DNA from 4 places in the Bradyrhizobium roseum genome. Region 2 is predicted to be linked to each of the others. Evidence: predicted binding sites of a transcription regulator. Region 2 holds the regulator's gene; each other region holds the start of a gene.
What was found. The regulator LexA, encoded in region 2, represses DNA repair genes until DNA is damaged. The targets are predictions, from matches to a motif close to TGTTCNNNNTGTGTTCNG.

Region 1 (3,768 bases), 3.5 Mb from region 2:
CGGGGTCGGAAAGCCAGTCCGGGCGGTTGGCGACGAAGGTCCAGGTGCGGATTTGCGCGATCCGCCCCGACAGCGTGTCGATATCGCCGGTGACGCGGTCGGCCTGGTCGACCTGGGCAGCGAACCAGGCGTCCGGTATGCGGCCCCTCTTCATCAGGAATGCATAAAGCGTGGTCACCAGCTCGGCATGGGCGGCGGGCGCCAGCCGCCGGTAGTCCGGGATCTGGCAGGCGTCCCACAGCCGCTCCACGGCATCCGCGCCGTGGGCCATGTCCCTGACCTCGCCGTCGCGCGCGGCGTGATCGAGCACGCGCTGGTCCTCGGCGATCGGCGCGCGGGTCAAAACCTCGTGTCCCGGCGGCAGCGCCAGCGCCACCTGCAGGCTGCCGAGCGAGGCGAAATCCAGCTTCGAATTCCGCCACTGCAGCATTTTGACGCTGTCGAAGGTGTGGTTCTGCAGCGCGTTGACGAGCTCGGGTTCGAACGGCGCGCAGCGGCCCGTGGTTCCGAAGGTGCCGTTGCGCGTCGCGCGGCCGGCGCGGCCGGCGATCTGCGCGAACTCCGACGGGGTCAGCCGGCGGAACTGGTAGCCGTCATATTTGCGGTCGGAGGCGAAGGCGACGTGGTCGACATCGAGGTTCAGCCCCATGCCGACGGCGTCGGTGGCGACGAGATAATCGACGTCGCCGTTCTGGAACATTTCCACCTGCGCATTGCGCGTGCGCGGGCTGAGCGAGCCCAGCACGACGGCCGCGCCGCCGTGCTGGCGGCGGATCAGCTCGGCGATGGCGTAGACTTCATCGGCGGAGAACGCGACGATGGCGGTTCGGCGCGGCTGGCGCGTGATCTTGCGATCGCCGGCGAATTCCAGCTGCGATAATCGGGGCCGTGTGATGATGGAGGCGCCCGGCAGCAGCCGCTCGATGATGGGGCGCATCGTCGCAGCTCCCAGCAGCAGCGTCTCGTCGCGGCCGCGGCGATGCAGGATGCGGTCGGTGAAGACGTGGCCGCGCTCGAGATCGGAGGCGATCTGGATTTCGTCGACGGCGAGAAAACTCACGTCGAGGTCGCGCGGCATCGCTTCCACGGTCGAGACCCAGAAGCGCGGGTTCTTCGGCTTGATCTTCTCCTCGCCGGTGATCAGCGCGACGCTGTTCACGCCCGCGCGATCGACGATCTTGTTGTAGACCTCGCGCGCGAGCAGCCGCAGCGGCAGGCCGATGACGCCGCTTGAATGCGCCAGCATCCGCTCGATCGCCAGATGCGTCTTGCCGGTGTTGGTCGGCCCGAGCACGGCGGTGACGCCGGCGCCTGGCGCGCGATCGGTCGCGAACGTAGAGGGGGAGAAGGCCATGTGGTGCGGGTGTTTCTTCTGACTGCCGTCGCTCAGATTCGGTGCCAGACCTCATCCGGGGGAGCCGCGCGAGCGGCGTCTCACAAGATGAAAGGCACTGGCCGGGCCTGCATGGCTCGAGACGGCGCTAACGCGCCGCCTCACCATGAGGGTCCATCCTCTCAGGAGCGAAGCCTTTCTGGTCGCCCGGCGTCAAATCGGCCGAATCTGTTTCATTCTGCGACGGCGATGCGGTCGCGGCTTAAGCTCTGGAACGAGTCTGGAACGAAACGCGCCCGAATCGCTGACTCCTCCCGAAACCCGGTACGTTCACCGCAACATCTCGCGCTGAAGCGCCTCGGGTGATACTAGATCAAGTTTATGCGGGCTCCACAAGCGGCGCTGAGAGGGCGGAATCGTTAACGGACGGAGTCGAATCAGAAGTGGTCGGGAGTCAACATGAATCGTGGCGGTTGTGTCGGTCATGTTGCTGCGGCGAGCGGTCTTCATCCTCCCCTGGAGGGGGAGGATCGGTTCGCATGCAATGCGAACCGAGGTGGGGTGACGCTCTCTCCACGTCCAACAGTGCCCGAGTGGAGAGATCGCCCACCCCGTCACGCATCTTGCGATGCGTGCCGACCCGCCCCCTCGAGGGGCGGGTGAAGAAAATCTCAATTCGTCTTCGCCACCCTTGGCGGCGTCGCCGAGGTCACGAACGATGTCGCTTCCAGCATGGCCTGGCCGAGCGGGGTCGGGATGGACATGCGGAAGGGGACCAGGATCCTGGTGCCGGCGATCGGCACGAAGGCGATCTCCATCCGCCGTTCGGTGGCGAGGTACTTGATCACGGGGCGGTCCGGGATGAAGCCCGCGACCGGGGTGAAATAGACCGCGCAGACCACCGCCGGGCCGTGATAGCCGCGCTCGGCCTTGACCGTTTCCATGCGCTTGTAGTCGAGCTTGAGGTCGTAGCGCATGCGGCCGTCGAAGATGCCCGCGCCGGTGCGGCAGGAATCGGGCGACAGCAGCTCGCCGTTGCCGTTCACGCGCAGCATCGAGCCGGTCATGGGATCGAGCACGCCCTTGCGGTGCGCCTCGGTGACGACCACCCGGTCCGGATCGACCGGCGGCGCGGGATCGATGGAAAAATCCTTCACGGTGCCGTTGGTCAGCACCATGCGGATGGTTTCGGACTTCTTCTGCGTGGTGGTGGTGGCGGTATAGGCGTTGGCCACCAGCGCGCCGTTCACCACCCTGCCCTGGCTGGCGCCAGAACCGTTGCCGCCGGAAAACGCCTTCAGCAGCCCGGCGGTGCCGCCCTGGGCCGCGGCGGAGAACGCGTCGTCGCCGATTTCGATGGTCCAGGCGCCCTTGCCGACCGGGATGCCGGCCAGCGTCGCCTCATACTTGGCTTCCAGCCGGCCCTGCGCGGCGGCCGCCTGCGGCGCCAGCGCCGATAACCCGGCCGCGCACAAGCCGAGCCCCAAGCTGGAGGCGAGCGAAACGGCGTGTTTGGCGGTCAGCACTGGATTGTCCCGGGATCGGCGCGGATGGCTGTTCATTTAGGCAGTCGTATCCAGCAAACAACGCGCGGGCTTTCGCGAAACCGCACCCAGACCCGTCATCGCCTTCAGCCGCGCACAAAAGGCCCGAGGGTCTGCTACCTGTTCAACCCTAGATGTCGGCGGCGATTGCGCCCTTTATATGATGGCCTAAGTGGCTGGAACCCCTTATAAACCGGCCAAATGGCCGACCCCGTTTTCAAGGCGGCCCTGCCCCGGACGTGATCCGGGATGGGCTTCCGATTCGCGTGAAGAAAGCGCGTCAAAAACAGGCTTGGAACCCCGGCACGGCGGTCCAAACCGCCCCAAAAACCTTGACCGGCTGGCCTTCTCCCCCTATACGTCCGCGGTTCCTGAAAATGGACGCGATTTTGGACCCCCGCGGCGCCCGCGAGAAGCGGCTTGGCCATGGCGGGGATGGAAGAGGATTTGAAAAATGTCCCGGCGCTGCGAACTGACGGCCAAGGGCCCGCAAGTGGGCCACAAGGTGAGCCACTCGAACATCAAGACCAAGCGGCGCTTCCTGCCCAACCTGGTCAACGTCACCTTCATCTCGGACGCGCTCGCCCGCAACGTGCGCCTGCGCGTCTCGACCAACGCGCTGAAGAGCGTCGACCACAATGGCGGCCTCGACAAGTTCCTGCTGAAGGCCAAGGCCGACCTGCTCTCGCCCCGCGCGCTGGATCTCAAGCGCGCGATCGAGAAGAAGGTCGGCAAGCCGGTGTTCGAGAAGAAGGCGGGCTGAGCGCGAGCTTAAATCGGCGGATCGGAATTAGCGGCCGGGTCGGATGACCCGGCCGCTTTCGTTTGCGGGGACTTCTGAAGCCGAATTGAGCTACCTGCGAGATTCAGCGCGGGGCAAAAATGGCGTTC
Region 2 (3,768 bases):
CCAACCGCCGCAGGCAATGTCGGCGATGGACGGCTACGCGGTGCGTGCGTCGGATGCCGCCGACACCAGCGCGCGGCTGAAAGTGATCGGCGAAGTCGCCGCCGGGCGGCCGTTCGAGCGCAAGGTCGGCAAGGGCGAAGCGGTACGCATCTTCACCGGCGGCGTGATCCCCGACGGCGCAGACGCCGTCATCATCCAGGAAGACACCGCCGTCGACGGCGACCACATCACCATCACCGAAGCAGCGGTCCCGGGACGGCATATCCGCGCCGCCGGCGTCGATTTCCGCGAGGGCGACGTGCTGCTCAAGCGCGGACGCCGCCTCACCGACCGCGATCTGTCGCTCGCCGCCGGCATGAACTATCCGGAGCTGGCGGTGCGCCGCCGGCCAAAAGTCGCCGTGCTCGGCACCGGCGATGAACTGGTGATGCCGGGAACGAGCCCCGGTCCCGGCCAGATCGTGTATTCCAACGGCTATGCGTTGCGGGCCCTGGCGCGCGCTGAGGGTGCCGAGGTCGCCGATCTCGGCATTGCCGCCGATACCTTGGCCGCCACCGCGGAAGGCATCCGCCGCGCGCGCGAGCTCGAAGCCGATATCCTGATCACCATGGGTGGCGCTTCCGTCGGCGACCACGACCTCGTTAAACGCTCGCTGGAGGCCGAAGGCACCGACATGGCGTTCTGGCGCATCGCGATGCGCCCCGGCAAACCGATGATGCACGGTCGGCTGGGTGCGATGCGGGTGATCGGCCTGCCCGGCAATCCGGTCTCCTCCTATGTCTGCGGCTTTCTGTTTCTGGTGCCGCTGATTCGCGCCCTGTTGGGCCGCGACACCATCCATCACGTGCGCGAACGCGCCGTGCTGGGCCGCGACCTGGCGGCCAACGACCAGCGCGAGGACTACTTGCGCGCATGGCTCGAGGAGCGCGCCGACGGTGTGCCGGTTGCGGTAGCCGTGACCCACCAGGATTCGTCGCTGTTGGGGAATCTCGCTGCGGCACGGGCACTTGTGATACGTGCGCCGCTCGCGCCGGCTGCCGTAAAGGGCTCGCGTTGCGAATTCCTGCGGTTGCCGGACTGACGCCCCGCCGGCATCTTGAGACGGAGGCAGAACGCGTTCACCAGAAATTAAGTGGTTGCGGAACACATATCGAACATATAGTGTCCGTTCATGATTTGTTTCGACTGCTAGTGTCTGTTGTCAGGGGTTGGGGACTTCTGCGAGGGACATGACGATTCGGAACTCTAAGACGACGCCAACCCCGGGGGATTGCTCGCGATGCTTACGCGCAAACAATATGAACTTCTGCGTTTCATCAATGAACGGCTGAAGGAAGCCGGCGTTCCGCCCTCCTTCGACGAGATGAAAGACGCGCTCGACCTGCGTTCGAAATCCGGCATCCACCGCCTCATCACGGCGCTGGAGGAGCGTGGCTTCATCCGCCGCCTGCCCAACCGCGCCCGCGCCATCGAAGTCATCAAGCTGCCCGAACTGGCCGCCGCCGCCGGCAGCCGCCGCGGCTTCACGCCGAGCGTCATCGAAGGCACGCTCGGCAAGCGCACGGTCAGCGCGCCGGCTGCAGCAGACGATGGTGAGCGTCCGGTCGCGGTGCCCGTCATGGGCCGGATCGCCGCCGGTACGCCGATCGAGGCGCTGCAGACCCGCAGCCACACCATCAGCGTGCCGCCCGACATGCTCGGCTCCGGCGAACACTATGCGCTCGAAGTGCGAGGCGATTCCATGGTCGATGCCGGCATTCTCGACGGCGACATGGCGCTGATCCAGCGCAACGAGAATGCCGACACCGGCGATATCGTGGTCGCGCTGATCGACGAGGAAGAAGCCACGCTCAAGCGTTTCCGCCGCCGCGGCGCCTCGATCGCGCTGGAGCCGGCGAATGCCGCCTACGAGGTCCGCATCCTGCCGCCCAATCGGGTCCGGATCCAGGGCAAGCTGATCGGGCTGTACCGCAAATACTGAGCTGCCGTTCGCCGGCATCACCGCGACGCAAATCCAGCCCCGGTCCTTCGGCCGGGGTTTTTGCTGCGCGGCTGCGTATCGCGTTTGTGATCAGCACGCGGTGCACCGGCCGCAGAAATGCCCCGAAGCAGGAAAAGTCTCGGTGCCAAGTCCACTCTGATAGAGGCCGGTGCCTCGTTCCAGACACGGGTCTGCTATCTCAATCGAGGGAGCCATCCGATGTGTGACTACAGCCTGCATGCCGTCGCGAGCCGGCCTGCCCAGGTCGGCGAGACGCTGATCACCACTACCTTCCGCGGTACATCGACCCGCGGCTTTGCATCGGAAAGCGAACCGGCGGTCGCGGTCTGCATGCTTCCGGGCACTGAACTCGCGTTCGCCGAGGAGGTCAGATACGACAGCCGCTGGATCTGGACCCGAACCTCCGACTGGCGGGTCGGGAAATTCAATCAGATCGAAACCGAAGTGGCCGAGCGTCACCATGACGCGATCGAATTTCCGGACGGAAGCCGCGTGTTGGTGACACAACTCTGCCGCGGCCAGCGCGCGACCGTTCTGCAATTGCCGGTGACCGGGAGCGACCGCACGGCGAAGCTGACTGGAACGCCCCGAACCGAATCCACCGTCGCGCGTTAACCCCACTTCCGATCCGCCGGTTCCGGCCGGTGGATCGTCGTGGTATGTTTTCCAGGTTACGCGTCGCCGAGAGGCAATCGGTGGTCAACAAGGTTACATGGCAGAAGGCTGGACGAGTGACCGAGCCGGGGCGGTACATGTTCCGCTACGGCTGGCTCACCGTCACGGCCGACGATCTCGCGGTCTGGCAGAAATTCCCGGAGGCGTCGTTCACACTGGTCGGCCTGCCCTCGTCCCCCGATGCGCCCGAGGAATATCATCTGGGCGCGTTTGAAATACCGGCTCATCCGTCAGCGCCCGCGATCGACGAGCATTAGTTTTGTTTGACGCGTTTTCTTGACGCGACCCGGCCTCCGCTTCGCTTGAAAACGCGATGTCCTATTCATCCGCCTGCAGATCGGCTTCCGCCGGGGTGGCATCGACCGCGCGCGGCGGCACGATGCGAGGCGCCAGCACGCTGGCGTCTGCCTCTCCTTCATCGGCCGCGGCCGGCGACCACGGGCGGTCGATGCCTCTCGGCCTCGCCGCCTCGACGACAAAACCCTCCGGCCCCCGCCGCAGCGCCATCGCACCCTGCCGCCGCAGCCGGTCGGCATCGATGACCGACGCTGCACATGACGCGGGTGCCGGACGCAGCGTCACGATCAGCGCCGCGCGCTCGCAATCGTCCGCCAGCGCCTCGGGCTTGTAGGCCTGCGCGACGAGGCCACCGCCGGCCGATTGCATCACGCAGCCGAGATCGTCGCAGGAAACGCCCTCGGTCAACGACGCGTCCGCCGCCGCGCGCCCATCGGCGTCTGCCGCCAGCCATTGCTTGAGCAGGAACGAATCACGCGAGCCTTTGACGGCGTGCATCAGATGCAGCCTGCCGTCGCCGCCGCGCACGCCGACATGGCGGCCGTCGGCGGAGATCAGGATATCCGGCTGCGGCGTCCGCGCCGCCCACAGCGCCGCCGCCAGCACCAGCGCGGCGCCCGACCAACGCAGCGGCGTGCGCAACAGGCCGAGCAGGATGATGCCAAAACTGGCCGCGATCAGCGGGCCGATGCCGAACGCCGGCACCCGGCCGACCGCACCGGGCACGGCCGCGACCCATTGCGTCACGAAGATCATCCAGTCGATACCGATGCCCATGATCGCCCAGAACAGGC
Region 3 (3,768 bases), 110 kb from region 2:
TTGAGCCATTCGGCGAGTTCCTTCTTGTACTCGCCCTTGCGGCCGCGCACGACCGGCGCCAGCAGATAGAGCCGGGTGCCTTCCGGCAGCGCCAGCACGCGATCGACCATCTGCGAGACGATCTGGCTTTCGATCGGCAATCCCGTGGCGGGCGAATAGGGCACGCCGACGCGCGCCCACAACAGGCGCATGTAATCGTAGATCTCGGTGACGGTGCCGACGGTGGAGCGCGGGTTCTTCGACGTCGTCTTCTGCTCGATCGAGATCGCCGGAGAGAGTCCGTCGATCTGGTCGACGTCGGGCTTCTGCATCATCTCCAGGAACTGGCGCGCATAGGCCGAGAGCGATTCGACGTAGCGGCGCTGGCCTTCGGCATAGATCGTGTCGAACGCGAGCGAGGACTTTCCGGAGCCGGAGAGGCCGGTGAACACGGCGAGCTTGTCGCGCGGTATCTCGACATCGATGTTCTTCAGATTGTGCTCGCGCGCGCCGCGGATGGTTATCGCACGCGATGCCGAGCCGGCGTTGTTCTGGCGCTTCGCCCTGAGCACTTCATCCATGTCGGCATTCCAGGCGCGCGGAAGCGCGCCACGTTGGGCGCGAATGACCGGGCCGGCAAGCCGGGGTCAGGCGCCGATGACTGAAAGCCGGAACGTAGGAAGAACGGAGGGGGATTTCCAGTGCCGATTGCGAATCATCAACGGATTGTTTTGGGCAATCAGCGTTTGGCAGCAATCGTCAGCCGAACGGGAACAGCGCAAAGTAAATCGTGTCGGAAACGGAGAGGATTGCCAATTGGCGCATCGGTCGTGGCTTACATAAAAAGGCCGGCACGAGGCCGGCCTTTTCTCGATCTTAGGAACTAGTGGAGATTAGTACGCGCCGAACCTGTAGTTGATACGAGCGGTAACGACATCGACGTCTTGGCGAATGCGGTTCCGCGCTAGGAGGAAGCCAGCGGTGTTGAAGTCATAGGTCTTATCCTGCATGAACAGGTGATTGTATTCGATGCCAGCTGACCAGTTCGGGGCGAAGCCGTACTCCAGGCCTGCGCCGACGGCGGCACCCCAACGGGTTTCATCGACGCTGGCGAGTGAGGTGCCGACGCCAGTTACTAGCATGCGGTAGCGGTTGGAGGTCACAGCGGCACCGCCCTTGATGTAGAACAGAACGTTGTTGGCGGCATAGCCCACCTGACCCGTGAACAGGCCGAAGGCATCGATACGCGTATCGTTGGTCAGCGCCGGAAGAGCTGCGATCGCATTGCTACCGTGGAAGTCTGCCCAGTTGCCCTGCGCTTCCACGCCGAACACCCACGACGCAGCCTGCCAGCGGTAACCGATCTGACCACCGACGGTGCCGCCGGTTGCGTCATGGCTGCCTAGCGGGATAAAGGGGGCGGCAAAGGTTTCATCCCAAGTGTTGCGGCTCGATCCCCAGCCGCCGTTAACGCCAGCGTAAAATCCGCTCCAGTTATACATCGCGACAGCGACAGGTGCCTTGGTGTAGGGCCGGGCGGCCAGGTCAGCGGCGGCGGCAGGTGCGATACCCAGCGCGAGCAGGGCGGTCGTCGTCAACAAAATCTTCTTCACGTTTTTTCCTTTCGGCATGTCCCACGCAACTACCGGAGCAGTCAATTTCAGGTTGCTCGGTTGTATAGCCCGATACCGCCGCAAAATGCTGTCACTGGAAAACCACATCCGCGGCAAATGTAGGTAAGATGCAACCGATGCGGGTGGCAGGCGCGATGCGGTACAACCAAACAAAAGGCCGGAATATGATGCCGGCCTTTCGCGTCACGTCGGTCCATGAACCCGTATGTGTCGTCGATACCAGTCCCCTTGAGATGCCAGGCCGCCGGCGGAACAAAGCTGGAACATTGGCGGAGAAGATGCTATATGTGGATAACCGTTGACTTGCGGAGGGATCGCTAAGTCGGCGGGGCTTGCGCGTGTATAGGGTCGCCCCGGATGTCTGGAAACGGGCGCAGCAAGCGGATCAGCGACAGGTGAAGAATTGAAGGCGGCCGCAAGAAGTGGCCGAACCAGTGATTTTTGCCGGCAATATCGAGTGGAGAGCGGCGATGGCGGGAAGCGTAAACAAGGTGATTCTGATCGGCAACCTCGGCAAGGATCCTGAGATCCGGCGGACACAGGACGGGCGGCCGATCGCCAATCTGACCGTCGCCACCTCAGAAACCTGGCGCGATAAGAACACCGGCGAGCGCAAGGAAAAGACCGAGTGGCACCGCGTCGTGATCTTCAACGAGGGGCTCTGCAAGGTCGCCGAACAGTATCTGAAGAAGGGCGCCAAGGTTTACATCGAGGGCGCGCTGCAGACCCGCAAATGGACCGACCAGAGCGGCGTTGAGAAATACTCGACCGAAGTCGTGCTGCAGGGATTTAACTCGACCCTGACCATGCTCGACGGCCGTAGCGGCGGTAGCGGTAGTGGTGGCGGCGGCTTTGGCTCCGATGATTCCGGCGATTTCGGCTCCGGTAGCGCAGCCAGCTCCGCACCGCGGCGGGCAGTGGCTGCCGGCGGCGGTCGCAACAGCGACATGGACGACGATATCCCGTTCTAACGTCTCGCAGAAGGTGGCGCGGTTGGAGGCAGTAAGCGGCCGACCCTGGTTTCGAGGATCCGGACAAGCGCCGGATCCATGAATTCATAGTCGTCGGGAATGTCGAGGCAGATGACCCGTTTGCCCTTCAGGCTGGAACGGAACTTCCGGTTCAGCTTGTTGCGGTGGGTCTTCTCCATGACGAAGATGATGTCGGCCCACTCGACCTGTTCGGCCGACAACAGCACGTCCGCGCCGTTAGATATGCCGGCCGAGTCGGTTTCGATGTCCGGCCAAGTCGAAAAAACTTGTTCAGCTGTAGGACTGCGGAGGCGATTGGCACTGCAGACAAAAAGGACGTTGGTCACTTTGTCACCCGAATGAGGCGGCGAGCTGCGATGTCAGACACATATCGGTAAGGGCCGCAAGCATAGTCCCAGCTGGAGGGATGATCCGCGCCGCGCCGGCCGATATTGCTCCGCCGTTATGTTATTGATAGTTGCATGAGGTATTTTCCTCAAGTTGCTTCCAGCCTTGAGATCAACTGGAAATAGAGTGCTGCCATGAGCCTCGCGCCGCTGCTGGGGGCCTCCGGGACGATCCCGCTGCATGCCTTCGCGGCCATCGCGGCATTCGTGCTGGGTATCGTGCAGTTCGCGGCGCCCAAGGGGACGCTGCCGCACCGGACCATCGGCTGGATCTGGGTGCTGCTGATGTTTGCCGTCGCGATCAGCTCGTTCTGGATCCATGAGATCCGCCTGGTCGGGCCGTTCAGCCCGATCCACCTGCTCTCGATCTTCGCGCCCGTCATGCTGGTGCTCGCCGTCCTGCACGCCCGCAGGCACAATGTCAGCGCGCACAAGAAGGCGATGGCCTCGATCTTCTTCGGTGCGCTCGTCGTCGCCGGCCTGTTCACCTTCCTGCCGGGGCGGGTCATGCATGCGGTGGTTTTCGGCCCGTAAGGGAGGCTGGAAACGGCGTTCCGGAATCCGCTTACAGGCTTGCAAGAAAGCTCTTCCGGGACACCCCGGTGCTCCTGTTAAGTCCATGAAAAATCGGGCAGAAAAACCGCCCCTCCGGACCGCTTCGGGGTGGTTTTTGCACCCCCGATGCGCTATATGATTCTCAGCTGAGAACTGACCGGATTCCCCTTTGTCTGACCCTGAAGATAACAAGCCCGGCGAGCCGCCGGAGCAGCCTTCCGA
Region 4 (3,768 bases), 1.6 Mb from region 2:
CGGGCCGAACTCGACGCCGGGCGAACTGAACGCCACCACCGTCATCGAGAGCAGCACGGCCAGCACCGCCTGCTGCCCGCCGACGATCGCGCGCGCCAGTTGATAATAGATCCAGAAGGTGGCCACCGCGCAGACCTGCGCCAGCAGATAGACGCCGAACATGGTGTTGCCGGCGGAGCGGAAGGCGATGTCGGCAAGCCAGTACGCTAGCGGTGGACCGAACCAGGTGCCGACCTGATACTCCCGGCCGTAGGCCAGCACGGTCGCCACGTCGCCGGGCGGGCTGCGGTAGAGCAGCATCGGCAGGACCAGCCACAACGCGGCCTGGATCAGCACGACAATCCAGACCACCAACCGCGGCCGCGCGCGGATCAGTTCGACAACCAGCGAGGTGAAGCGCATGAAACGTCCGAATGCCGGGCCGAGCAGCCCTGTCCCCAACGACGTTTGATAGAGCGCACGCGCCGCCGAGGCAACCGCCTCAGATTGTGGCCGGAATGCCTGAATTGATTTCGCTATCGACGGTAAAGAGATCGGGTTCGACCGTCTCTGCCACCGTCTCGGGATAATGCTTTCGCCGCGCCGCCACGACCGGCGCGAAAAACCGGCGGTGGTACATGCTCGGACCCAGGCGGTCCAGCGCCTCGCGATGTTCCGGAACGGCGTAGCCCTTGTGGCTTTCAAAACCGTAGCCCGGGCAATCCAGCGCCAACGCGCTCATCAAGCGGTCGCGCGTCACTTTTGCGATGATCGAGGCCGCCGCAATCGACATCACGATGCCGTCGCCGCCGATCACGGCATCGCAGTCGCAGGGCGCGTCGATCTTGTCGCGGCCGTCGACGAAGACATGCTGCGGCATCTCAGGCAACGCGCGAACCGCGCGCGCCAGCGCCCACAGCGAAGCACGCAGAATATTGTCGCGATCGATCCGCGCCGGCGAGGCAAAGGCGACCGCAAAGGACGACGTCGCGCAGATCTCCTCGAACAATTCCTCGCGGCGCTCGGCCGTCAGCCGCTTGGAATCGTCGATGCCTTTCGGGATCCGTTTTGGATCGAGCACGACGGCGGCGGCCACCACCGGACCCGCCAACGGACCGCGCCCGGCCTCGTCGCAACCGGCCACCGGCCATACGCCGCGCTTGATCAGCGCCCGCTCGCGACGAAAGCTCGGCGGCGCAACCGCGATGATGCCCTTGGGCGGCCTGGCCGGCGCCTTGCCGGCTTTCTTGTTGGCGGACTTGTCCCGAATCATGGGCGGGATCGTGCGAAAGCGCGCGGCCGGGCGCAACCGGAAACCTGTCGCAATTCCCGCTATTCAATCCGGCGGCGCTCGGCCCTAAAACAAACTCAGTTGCTGTCCGCTGCGCTTCGGCTTGACGAAATGATCGGTCGTCAGCTTCAGGCGGCGCTTATTGAGACCGAGCCTTTCGCAGGCGATCTCGAATCGGCGGCCGATCATCCAGGCCATCGGGCCGGTGCCCTTCATGCGCGTGCCCCATTGCGAATCGTAGTCGCGACCACCGCGCATGTCGCGGATCAGGGTGAAGACGTGGCGGTAGCGGTCGGGATAGTTCGCCATCAGCCACTCGCGAAACAGGTCGCGCACTTCCAGCGGCAGCCGCAGCAGCACATAGCTGGCCTCCTTGACGCCAGCATGGGCGGCGGCATCGAGGATGCGCTCGATCTCGGAATCGTTCAGCGCGGGAATCACCGGCGCGACCATGACCGTCGCGGGAATTCCGGCTTCCGACAACTGCTTCAACGCCTCCAGCCGCTTGGACGGCGTCGAGGCGCGCGGCTCCATGGTGCGTGCGAGCTTGGGATCGAGCGTCGTCACTGAGATGGCGACCTTGGCCAGATTCCGCTTTGCCATCCGCGCCAGGATATCGATGTCGCGGGTCACCAGCGCCGATTTGGTGACAATGCCGACCGGATGGCCGGCCCGCTCCAGCACCTCGAGAATCCCCCGCATGATTTTGTGCTCGCGCTCGATCGGCTGGTAGGGATCGGTGTTGGTGCCGATCGCGATCATCCGCGGCTCGTAGCCGGAGGCGGCCAGTTCCTTCTCCAGCAGTTCCGGCGCGTCCGGCTTGATCTGCAGCTTGGTTTCAAAATCGAGCCCGGGCGACAATCCGAGAAACGCGTGCGTCGGCCGCGCGAAACAGTAGACGCAACCGTGCTCACAGCCGCGATAGGGATTGATCGAACGATCGAAGCCGATGTCGGGCGAGTCGTTGCGGGTGATGACCTTGCGCGAGGTGTCGAGCGACACGGTGGTTTTGAACGGCGGCAGGTCGTCCAGGCTCTGCCAGCCGTCGTCGAAGGCGACCCGCGCCTCGGCCTCGAACCGGCCGCTGGCGTTGGATTGCGCGCCGCGGCCGCGCTTTCGTTTGCCTTCAATGGCGACGGCAAGTTCGGGAAAAGGTGTCGCCCCCGCCGGTTCGGAGGGCGCCGTGACCGGCGGGGGCTTGAGGGCATGGGAGGATGCTCGGCTCATGAAGCCAACATAGCACGCCAAAGGAACAAATCAAGAACATCTTCGGCAACTGGCGCACGGCGCGCAATGGTCAGAACGGTGCTTTCATCATGTGCCGCAAAAAACCGCAGGCGCGACCGCTGCTTTAAATGTGACAAGGTGATAACGGTGCAGCGTTTTACATCCTTTGAGCCACCGAAGCCTTATTCATGTTGAGCGTGATCATTCCAACCGAAGGTGTCGAGCAGCCCGCGGTCGCGACGCTGGCGGCGCTGGTGCCGGGAGCGGCAGCCGGGATCATCCGCGAGGTGCTGTTGGTGGACCGGGCCGGCAATGGCGTGATCGAACGCGTGGCCGACGTCGCCGGCTGCCGCTTCCTGGCCTTCGACGGCACACGCGCCGCGGCGCTGGCCACCGGCGCGCGGGCGGCGCGCTCGCCCTGGCTGATGTTCCTGCACGCCGGCGCGGTGCTCGACCATGGCTGGATCGAGGAGACCACGCAGTTTATCCAGAATGTATCGAACAGCGGCCGGCCGCGCGCCGGCGTCTTCCGCTACGCCCGCTCACCCTATTCCGACACGCGGCTGCGCGACGGCATCAAGTTCGTGGCCCGCATGATTGCCGGACCGTCGGCGGAACAGGGGCTGCTGATCGCCCGCGATCATTATGAACGGCTCGGCGGCTACCGGCCGGATTCGCGACGCTCCGAGACGCGGCTGCTGCGCCAGCTCGGCCGTTCGGCGCGCACGCAGTTGCGCAGCCGGATCATGGTCGTCGCCTAAGGGCGCCGCAGGCCCCAACCAAAACATCGAAAACAACCCCATGCACAGTAGCGAAGGCCTTGGCGCGCTTCGCAAATTGCCTTCCATGAGATAATACTTGCCAAAAGCAACTATATCTTTGAGAATGGCAAATATAAATATTGAGGAAGCGCCATGTCCGATTCAGATCCCAAACCTGATATCGCGGCCGTCCGCGCCTTCAACCGTTTCTACACCCGCAGGCTCGGCGTGCTCGATCAGCAGCTTCTGGAAGGCCCGTTCTCGCTGAGCGAAGCGCGGGTCCTCTACGAACTCGCCCATCGCGAAAACCTCTCGGCCAAGGAAATCGGTGCCGAACTGGGGCTCGATGCCGGCTATCTCAGCCGCATCGTGCAGGGTTTTGATGAAGCCGGCTTCATCAGCCGCGAACCGCTGCCGACCGACCGCCGGCAGTACCGCCTCGCTTTGACCGCCAAGGGACGGCAAGCCTTCGCAAAACTCGACCGCAGCACGAATGATCATATCGCGGCG

Region 1: QUH67_RS33295 (helicase-related protein) is a predicted target of LexA. The motif match lies at 1,604-1,621, and genes of this name have one in related genera.
Region 3: QUH67_RS17285 (single-stranded DNA-binding protein) is a predicted target of LexA. The motif match lies at 1,862-1,879, and genes of this name have one in related genera.
Region 4: QUH67_RS08840 (PA0069 family radical SAM protein) is a predicted target of LexA. The motif match lies at 2,519-2,536, and genes of this name have one in related genera.

What each region holds. Positions count from the first base shown of each region.
Region 1 is NZ_CP129212.1:7,028,894-7,032,661, forward strand. Features, by position in the region: gene QUH67_RS33295 (helicase-related protein) at 1-1,354, opposite strand, end outside; gene QUH67_RS33300 (DUF3108 domain-containing protein) at 2,005-2,895, opposite strand; gene rpmB (50S ribosomal protein L28) at 3,332-3,640, shown strand.
Region 2 is NZ_CP129212.1:3,501,605-3,505,372, reverse strand. Features, by position in the region: gene QUH67_RS16790 (molybdopterin molybdotransferase MoeA) at 1-1,081, shown strand, start outside; gene lexA (transcriptional repressor LexA) at 1,280-1,981, shown strand; gene QUH67_RS16780 (hypothetical protein) at 2,201-2,617, shown strand; gene QUH67_RS16775 (hypothetical protein) at 2,662-2,934, shown strand; gene QUH67_RS16770 (ComEC/Rec2 family competence protein) at 2,996-3,768, opposite strand, start outside.
Region 3 is NZ_CP129212.1:3,607,670-3,611,437, forward strand. Features, by position in the region: gene uvrA (excinuclease ABC subunit UvrA) at 1-560, opposite strand, end outside; gene QUH67_RS17280 (outer membrane protein) at 873-1,592, opposite strand; gene QUH67_RS17285 (single-stranded DNA-binding protein) at 2,084-2,584, shown strand; gene QUH67_RS17290 (low molecular weight protein tyrosine phosphatase family protein) at 2,581-2,931, opposite strand; gene QUH67_RS17295 (DUF2306 domain-containing protein) at 3,127-3,525, shown strand; gene gyrA (DNA gyrase subunit A) at 3,716-3,768, shown strand, end outside.
Region 4 is NZ_CP129212.1:1,873,501-1,877,268, reverse strand. Features, by position in the region: gene QUH67_RS08850 (glycosyltransferase family 39 protein) at 1-402, opposite strand, end outside; gene QUH67_RS08845 (ribonuclease HII) at 482-1,252, opposite strand; gene QUH67_RS08840 (PA0069 family radical SAM protein) at 1,337-2,497, opposite strand; gene QUH67_RS08835 (glycosyltransferase family protein) at 2,686-3,258, shown strand; gene QUH67_RS08830 (bifunctional helix-turn-helix transcriptional regulator/GNAT family N-acetyltransferase) at 3,412-3,768, shown strand, end outside.